4 regions of the Trichococcus flocculiformis genome follow, and region 1 is predicted to be linked to each of the others. Evidence: a T-box and tRNA genes for the amino acid it is inferred to sense, from the RefSeq annotation. Region 1 holds a T-box; the other regions hold tRNA genes.
The links. The T-box of region 1 lies ahead of argS (arginine--tRNA ligase). A T-box ahead of a tRNA ligase gene usually reads a tRNA of that ligase, here a tRNA-Arg.

Region 1 (2,204 bases):
GTCAGAAAAATTTTCGTCAGCAGCTACTATAAGGACATGAAGACGTTGCATCGCGACACCGAGCGCCTGCTTGGTGGATTCCGCAGGCTGCTGCAGGAGGACTTGATCCGAGTTGCGATGGACGGGGAGCGCCCGGTCGCGATGGTGGGCTGTTCAACCAACCAGCGTCGTGCGATGGAAGTCAACAAAGAGGATTTCCTGGCTAATTTCGGATTTCTCTGGGGACATGTCGGTTATTTCAGTTTTCGCAAAGAATACGGGGAGCCATTGGACATCGACGATGATACGCTCTATTTTGAATGTGTAGCTACCAACGAGGCAGACCGGTGCCAAGGTGTTGCCGGACGGATGCTGCTTAAGCTGATCGAAACGGAACCTTACGAAACCTTCGCTTTGGATGTCGTCGACAGTAACGGACGGGCTCAAAGTGTTTACGAAAGGATTGGCTTCCGCGAAGTGCATCGCAAAAAATCCTGGATCGGAAAAATTTTCATGGATTACTCGGAAAGCATCTGGATGAGCCGTCCGAAGCATTTGCCGAATCCATCGGAATGATGAGGAAGTCAAAAATTCAATTAGACAAACAGGGCCGGCTTTGATATAGTAATACAGATAGTAATCACATTCATTGATGAAGAAAGTACTTCGAGCAATGTTCACAGCGAGCGGGGAAGGTGGAAGCCCGCAACGGAGTGAAGAAGGAAACGCACTTCAGAGAAAATGACTTGAAAACAGGCGCGGTCCTCTGTTCAACGGACGGATCGGGAAAGAGTCTGCGAGTAGCGTCGTTCGGTTTAGCCCCGTTAACGGTTCAAAAGGATAAACTAATCAGAGCCCATCTGTGTTGCTTTATCGAATTAGAGTGGTACCACGGATGTTCGTCTCTATTTTGCCAGGGCAGAATAGGGGCTTTTTTTATCGTTATCGCAGATTTGCGGTACCTACTGGAAGATAAGTGATCCATTCACCGTGTGGATAGGCAGAGGCATATAATAAAGGAGCAGAAAAATATGGACTATAAAAAGATTGTTGCTGAAGAGATTCAAAAGCTGGTACCGGAGCATTTAAGCTACGACCAAGTGTACCAATTGCTGGAAGTACCTAAATATACAGAACACGGGGACGTTGCATTTCCGGCATTCGCACTGGCGAAAGCACTGCGCAAAGCACCGCAAGCAATCGCGGGAGATTTGGCGGCACAACTGAACCATCCTTACATTGCGAAGGTAGAAGCAGTAGGCCCGTACGTCAACCTTTTCCTTGAAAAAGCAGCCGTTACAAATGCAGTCCTGCATGAAATTGCTGCCGAGAAGCATGCATTCGGAACAGCCGATATCGGCAAAGGCGGCAATGTTCCGATCGATATGTCCTCGCCGAATATCGCGAAACCGATCTCGATGGGCCATTTGCGTTCAACAGTAATCGGAAATTCTTTGGCCAACATCATGAAAAAAGTCGGCTTCAACCCGATCAAAATTAACCACTTGGGCGACTGGGGAACGCAATTCGGCAAGTTGATCGTCGCCTACAAATTGTGGGGCAATGAGGAGAAAGTCAAAGCTGAGCCGATCAACGAGTTGCTGACTCTGTACGTCCGTTTCCATTCGGAAGCAGAAACAGACGATACTTTGAACGACGAAGCCCGCGCCTGGTTCAAGAAATTGGAAGACGGCGATGAAGAAGCTTTGCATCTTTGGGAGTGGTTCCGTTCCGAATCGCTGCAGGAATTCATGAAAATCTACGATATGTTGGGGATCACGTTCGATTCCTTCAACGGCGAAGCTTTCTATAATGACAAGATGGATGAAGTCGTTGAGCTGTTGGACAAAGCCGGCATCCTGACCCAGGACCGCGGAGCAACCATCGTCGATCTGGAAAAATACAACTTGAATCCGGCTTTGATCAAGAAATCGGACGGCGCGACGCTGTACATCACCCGCGACTTGGCTGCGGCGATTTACCGCAAACGCAATTATGATTTTGCGATGTCCCTGTATGCAGTCGGCAATGAGCAAAGCAACCATTTCAAACAACTGAAAGCCGTTCTGAAAGAACTCGGCTATGATTGGGCAGAAAACATGCACCACATCCCATTCGGTCTGATCACACAAGGCGGCAAAAAATTGTCGACGCGCCAAGGGAAAGTCATCCTGCTTGAGGAAGTCCTGAATGAAGCGACCGAGCTTTCCTTGAAACAGATCAAC
Region 2 (2,204 bases), 980 kb from region 1:
CCGGCGATGAATTGATCTACGTAACCGGAACGCCATACGATACGTTGTTGGACATCGTTGGTTTGACCGGAAACGGAATCGGCTCCCTAAAAGAGTTCAACATCGCTTATCAGCATATCGATCTGCTTGCGGACGGCAAAGTGGATATTCCGAGTGTTCTTAGAAAAATCAATACAAAAACAAAAATAATCGCGATACAACGCTCACGTGGCTATGCAGCCAGACCTTCCTTTACAATAAACGAAATTAAGGAGATGATTGCGGCAATCCGACCGCACGTTGGTCCGGAAGTTGTCTTTTTTGTCGACAACTGTTATGGCGAGTTCGTCGAAACACTTGAGCCGATTGAAGTCGGAGCGGATCTGATTGCCGGTTCCCTCATCAAAAACCCGGGCGGCGGCATCGTGAAGATGGGTGGTTACCTCGCGGGCAGAGAGGACCTGATTGAACGGTGTGCATACCGACTGACAACTCCCGGTATCGGTCGTGAAGCAGGCGCCTCACTCTACAGCCTTTTGGAGATGTATCAAGGCTTATTTTTGGCGCCCCATGTTGTCGGCGAAGCGGTGAAAGGTGCTGTCTATACAGCAGGATTGTTGGAGGAGTGCAACGTACCGTCTACCCCTGCTTGGGACAGCCCCCGCACTGATTTGATCCAGATGGTCGCATTACCGAGCAAGGAAGCGATGATTGCTTTTGCCCAGACGATCCAGAAATATTCGCCGGTTAACGCAGCAGTCAAACCGATTCCGGCCTATATGCCCGGTTATGAAGATGATGTCATCATGGCTGCCGGAACCTTCATTCAGGGCGCAAGCCTGGAATTGACGGCAGACGGGCCGATCAGACCGCCTTATCTCTTGTATGTGCAAGGCGGACTGACCTACGAGCATGTCAAATTGGCAGTCACTGCAGCCGTGAAGGATACGTTCTTCGCAGAATGATTTGTGATTTCAGGTTGAGTCAAATCTGTACTCAGCCTGAAAATCACTTTATTTTTTACATAAGGAGCTCACCTGCAGGAAAACCTCGAAACCTTCCTACGAAATAGTATTGACTTTAAGCTGGTCATCGCCTATAATATTAAATGTTGTGAGTCGTTTTGAGGACTCAAAATTTTGTCTCAATAGCTCAGCCGGATAGAGCATTCGCCTTCTAAGCGAACGGTCGGGAGTTCGAATCTCTCTTGAGACGTCCTATCTGTTTTCAGGATCAAATGTCCTTGTCAGAGAAAGGGTTATATCCGTTGTGAAGCGGGTGTGACGCTTTTTTTCTCGGCACAGAGCGATGTTCAGGACTGAAGATGGATAGCAAAACATAATTATCTATTTGTTGCAGCAGTGAAATTTTTTTGTGGAAATAGTCAAAATTATGGTGACAATTTAAACGGATTGCTGTATAATCATTTCTTGTGGCACTGGTTTGAAACTTCTTCAAATTTGTTTGGCCGAATAATCATTTTGTCTCAATAGCTCAGCCGGATAGAGCATTCGCCTTCTAAGCGAACGGTCGGGAGTTCGAATCTCTCTTGAGACGTCTAAAGATAATTGAAAAGACCGCTGCAAGGACTAATATCCTTACAGCGGTCTTTTTCTGTGGGAATGATTGTAACATATCCGGAAATCAATCCAGATATTCAAAGATATTTTTTGTCGTCTCGTCGAAAAGAACCTCATGCGAATCGCTGTTATCAATTTTTTTCAGCGGAAAGTTGGTGCGATAGATGCTTTGGTCAGGGAACTGCTCCAAATAGATGACAAAATTTTTGGGATAAAAACTTACCATTTTCGTGAATACATGATCTTGGTCAATGATGACAGTCTTCACTTCAGACATGCTTTTTACCCAGTAGGTATCGACATTGAAATATTCTCCTGGGTGAACCGTGTATTCATATTTCAGTATCGTAATCAGGTCATTCAACATCATAAATCCCTCCTAAACAGAATGTTAAAATTTTCACATCCTTATTATACCTCATAGTGAACAGATAATTAATACCTATTTAAAATGAAATTGCGGACAGCAGTCAACAAAATGAAAGATATGTTTCGATGTTAAAGGCAATAATTGAAAAAAATAGGCTAAATGATGGAAAGTGTGGTATACTACTACTTGTAAGTGTGTTGTAGTTCCTGGTTCTTAAAAGTGAGGCGATAATGGAAATGGTACGAAATATTACTGATGAAACAAAAACCATGATT
Region 3 (2,204 bases), 140 kb from region 1:
ACCTCACCTCCGTCGAGAACGGCGCTCACCGGAGGAAAGCACCAGCTCCCGTAAAGGTTGTCCTCGTCGGAGCAGGCAATCGCCCGACGTTGTCACCTCCGCCGAGCCTTCGTTCGTCGGAGGACAGCCTCCGCATCCGCGTTCAGCTCCGGCCAACATACCTTCACAGGAGAAGGACTATTACCGGAACCCATACTCCGGCGAGCGACCCTTTCGCCGGAGGTAATGGCGCCTCACCTTCTCCTACGGTTAGGTCCGGCTTCGCCGGAGCTGGTGCCCGTAAGCGTGCGTCAGCTCCGATAAGGACCTGCTCACCGTTGAAGCGCGTGCCGCAAATCTGCCAGCTCCGGCTAACATTCCTTCACAGGAGAAAGACTATTACCGGAAACTACTACTCCGGCGAGCGACCCTTTCGCCGGAGGTAATGGCGCCGTTTTCTCATTATTAAGAATTCGTAACGGTACGGTACTTTTCTTTAGTTCTGTTTTTCGATAAGCTATAATGTGGGTAGAGAGTCAGACAAGTCTTCACGAAAGCAGGGTGTTTATCGTGGTCGATCGAAAAAAACGGATGGAACAGTTCGAGGAGGTTTCACAGGCGGTGGAACCGGAAAAACCGTCCAGCCTGAGTTGGTTGTATATTTTCGGGGCAGTGCTATTGATTTTTGGCCTTACTTTGGTCTTCCAGCAAATGAGCGGCACGACGGATGGCGAAGTGCGACCGGCCGACATCGAGAGTCTGCAAGCGGAAATCGCTGAGCTTAGGGGCACGGTCTCGGATTTGGAAGCGCGCATCGAGGCATTGGAAAATGAATGAGATCAGAGTGTGATAAATCCCGGGTAGAAATCGAGCACTGAGAGGACTAACACTAAATGGACGCTTTTTTCCGTGTATGATAGTCAGCTTAGGCACAGATTTCTGGGAGCCAGAACACGTTTTAGAGGGCAGCTGATTGGCTGCCTTTTTTGGCTTTTCGCATTTCAGTGACTCGCGGGAATTTTTTTCAAATGAATGTGGAAATTGCACGCAATAAGTGATACAATGGATAGTGTTCTGTTGGTCCTATAGCTCAGCGGATAGAGCACTCGTTTCCTAAACGAGGTGTCGGAAGTTCAATTCTTCTTAGGGCCGTAAAAACATAATGAAAAGGAGGTGCCTCAAATCGAGGCGCCTCCTTTTTTATCGTTTATCGATAGCGCGCGTATTTGTCGACTGAATAGATACCGAAAATGATAAAACACCTGACAGATTGCTCTTCTGTCGGGTGTCAGCCCAGGACGGTGACTCAGTTACCCGAGAGCTAGTCAGTCTGTCGACTGTTCGGATAGCGAAAACATCAAAACACCAGACAGATCGCTCTTCTGTCGGGCATCGGCCCAGGACGGTGACTCGTTTACCCGAGACCTAGTCAGTTTGTCGACTGTTTAGTTACCGAAAAGCACAAAACACCCGACAGATCCCCCTTCTGTCGGGTGTCAGCCCAGGACGGTATCCACAACACCCGAGAGTCCGCCAGTCTATCTGCTCAACAGACACCCAACCACAAAAAATACGACTATCCATTTGATCTGGATAGCCGTATTTTTAATTTCTGAATGTACATTATAATTGCTTTTCTATTTTCTGAAGTGGAACACCTAGTCCTGTAGTAACATATCTAGTTGTAGCGGATTTTCAGATTCCATATTCAGGTAATGAGAAAGTTCTTTTTCTAATTCACTTAGCAACTTCGTGTCTTCAATCGCATGCAATATAGCGCAAGCCTTCTTAATATACTCAGAACCTTCTTCAGTTCTTCCTGTTTTTGTCAATATGATCCCTTTTCTTGCGTAGGCAATTGCCAGTTGATTATATTTTTGACTTTTCTTACATAGAGGGATTACTTTTTCCAAATAGGAAAGAGCTTCCAGATATTTTTTATCATCAATCAGCAAAAGAGCTAAATTAATATCTATATTGATCAATAGAACTTCTGCTTCTTTCAGTTTATGATAAGGAGCTAATTGTTGAATTACTCTTTTGCCTATGTTCACGGCGACATCAATCGGAAAAATAAATAAAATGTAGTTTATTAGGCGAATGTCTAATAGGTACCATTTATCAAATTTGTCCATACGGTCCCAAACTTTCTTGGCAAAAAACTGTGCTTCTTCAATGTTTTGGGTTGCATGTAAAATGATTAAGCTCTCGCATGCATAGTAAAA
Region 4 (2,204 bases), 1.3 Mb from region 1:
GCTCCACAAAATCAGCCATATAAAAACGAGGACGGCCAGCATCCTTCTGCTGGTCATCCTCGCTTTTGTCGCATATTTTTATTTCAATGATTTTGAGTTGACCATGACTTCGTCAATCAAGCCGTAATCTTTCGCTTGCTGAGCAGTCATGTAGTTATCGCGGTCGGTATCGCGTTCGATGACTTCCATCGGTTGTCCTGTGCGTTCAGCCAAAATTTTATTCAGGCGTTCGCGTGTCTGCAGGATATGGCGGGCTGCGATTTCAATTTCGGTTGCTTGACCTTGTGCACCGCCAAGCGGTTGATGGATCATAATCTCTGCATTCGGTAATGCAAAACGTTTGCCCTTCTCGCCGGCAGTCAACAAGAAGCTGCCCATCGAAGCTGCCATACCCATTGCGATTGTTTGAACGTCCGCCTTGATGAAGTTCATTGTATCGTAGATGGCCAGTCCGGCAGACACGCTACCGCCTGGAGAGTTGATGTAGATATAGATATCTTTTTCGGAATCTTGGGCATCCAAGAATAGCAATTGCGCGATGACTGAGTTCGCCGTATTATCGTCGATAGGGCCGCTCAACATGATGATGCGGTCCTTCAGAAGACGGGAATAAATATCATATGCACGTTCACCACGGGATGATTGTTCGATTACTGTAGGGATTAAGTTCATATATGTTTCCTCCTCGTTCGTTTTGAATGAACAGTTTTTCTTTACATGGTTTATTTTAACTCATTGGTCAGGAAAGGTCAATTGTAATGTTTGTCCATAAGTCTGACGATTTCTGGTGAAATATACCTTAGTCAATCATATCGTTTCAGTCAGCAAATGTCCAAAAATAGATAGCAGAAATGCGGATTGTATTCAGGGTGAATAAAAAATCGAATAAAAAAATCTCCTCTTCCGCGGGGGAAAGGAGATTTTTTGCATTTGCTTTGCATCCAAATGCTGGGAACGTTGATGCATCAATAAAATAATACGTCTCCTGAGGGAATCGAACCCCCATCTCAAGAACCGGAATCTTACGTGATATCCATTACACTAAGGAGACAAGCAACATTAAAATTATAACCTATAGCGTGAAAGATGGCAAGGGGGAAATTCAATTTCAAATTCCAGAGTTGTCTGGGACGTCTCTTTAAGTCGGAAGAACGTCCTTTAAACTACAGAATCACCAATCCTGCTGCGATTGAAATCCAATCCCTTTAACTGAAAACGATTTCAATAAATGCTTGTGTGTGATAAAATGATTCTAAAAAGGGGAGGAGGGGTTGATGTGTTAGTTATATCAAGTGTGCATATGGATAAGGAAAGCTTAGAGGAATCGCTGAAGCTTGTGGGATACGACAACGAGGAGTTGTTCGCTTATCTTCAACAAAAAGCGTTGGGCAATCCTTTAATCGAAGTGAAAATAAATAAAGAGTTCGACGAACGCGCTGTAAAAGAAAAAACGGTTGTATACAAGCCGGATAAGGACGACCCTATGGACACTGCTTCCGCAATGGATCAAGTGTCTGAAGAAGTGCCGGCGTTGGATACTTTTTTATTGGAACAAATCTATGCAAATATGCGGGATACACCCTTGCGCGATTTGGTGTTATTCTTGGTGGCGTTCATCAATCCGGAGGGGTACGTCATCATCAATCTGAATGAAGCTGCGGAACAGAAGGGCGTCGAACCGATTGAGATGTTGGATGCATTGACGCTTCTGCACCAATTGGATCCCCCAGGTGTGGGTGCCCGGAATCTGCAGGAATGTCTGATGCTGCAGACGGAGCGGGATGAATACGCGCCGGAAATCGCCTATTATGTCTTGGAAAATTTCTTCACTGCTTTCAGTGATAAAAACTGGCAAGAAATAGCGGATGAAATGGCGGTTGATCTGGCTGACGTGAAAAGTGTATTCGAGTATGTCCAATCGTTGGACCCGACACCGGGATCCGCATTCGGCGATGACAATCTATTTTTGCCGAGACCGGATCTTTATCTGCAACTGCTGGATGGGCACCTGACTGTGAAATACAATGAGTGGGCTTCTCCATTTGTTGTTTTTCAAAAAGAATATTATGAAGAGATGCTGCAGCATGATGATGAAGACGTACAACAATTTTTGGCAGCGAAGAAAACGGAAGGGGAGCAACTGCGGTCGGCGCTGGCATTCAGAAAAGAAATGTTGCTTGCGGTGGGAGAATTGATCTGTTCCT

Region 2: it encodes a tRNA-Arg, which carries the amino acid that the T-box ahead of argS (arginine--tRNA ligase) is inferred to sense. The anticodon was not compared.
Region 3: it encodes a tRNA-Arg, which carries the amino acid that the T-box ahead of argS (arginine--tRNA ligase) is inferred to sense. The anticodon was not compared.
Region 4: it encodes a tRNA-Arg, which carries the amino acid that the T-box ahead of argS (arginine--tRNA ligase) is inferred to sense. The anticodon was not compared.

The regions. Positions count from the first base shown of each region.
Region 1 covers NZ_OY759718.1:1,018,897-1,021,100, forward strand. Annotated here, with positions in the region: gene ACKPCD_RS05160 (GNAT family N-acetyltransferase) at 1-555, shown strand, start outside; T-box leader at 620-889, shown strand; gene argS (arginine--tRNA ligase) at 1,011-2,204, shown strand, end outside.
Region 2 covers NZ_OY759718.1:1,999,414-2,001,617, reverse strand. Annotated here, with positions in the region: gene ACKPCD_RS09515 (methionine gamma-lyase family protein) at 1-944, shown strand, start outside; tRNA gene ACKPCD_RS09510 (tRNA-Arg) at 1,121-1,194, shown strand; tRNA gene ACKPCD_RS09505 (tRNA-Arg) at 1,463-1,536, shown strand; gene ACKPCD_RS09500 (hypothetical protein) at 1,624-1,929, opposite strand; gene ACKPCD_RS09495 (hypothetical protein) at 2,166-2,204, shown strand, end outside.
Region 3 covers NZ_OY759718.1:1,161,908-1,164,111, reverse strand. Annotated here, with positions in the region: gene ACKPCD_RS05755 (hypothetical protein) at 550-816, shown strand; tRNA gene ACKPCD_RS05750 (tRNA-Arg) at 1,059-1,131, shown strand; gene ACKPCD_RS05745 (helix-turn-helix domain-containing protein) at 1,638-2,204, opposite strand, start outside.
Region 4 covers NZ_OY759718.1:2,272,951-2,275,154, reverse strand. Annotated here, with positions in the region: gene clpP (ATP-dependent Clp endopeptidase proteolytic subunit ClpP) at 79-726, opposite strand; tRNA gene ACKPCD_RS10860 (tRNA-Arg) at 980-1,051, opposite strand; gene ACKPCD_RS10855 (RNA polymerase factor sigma-54) at 1,277-2,204, shown strand, end outside.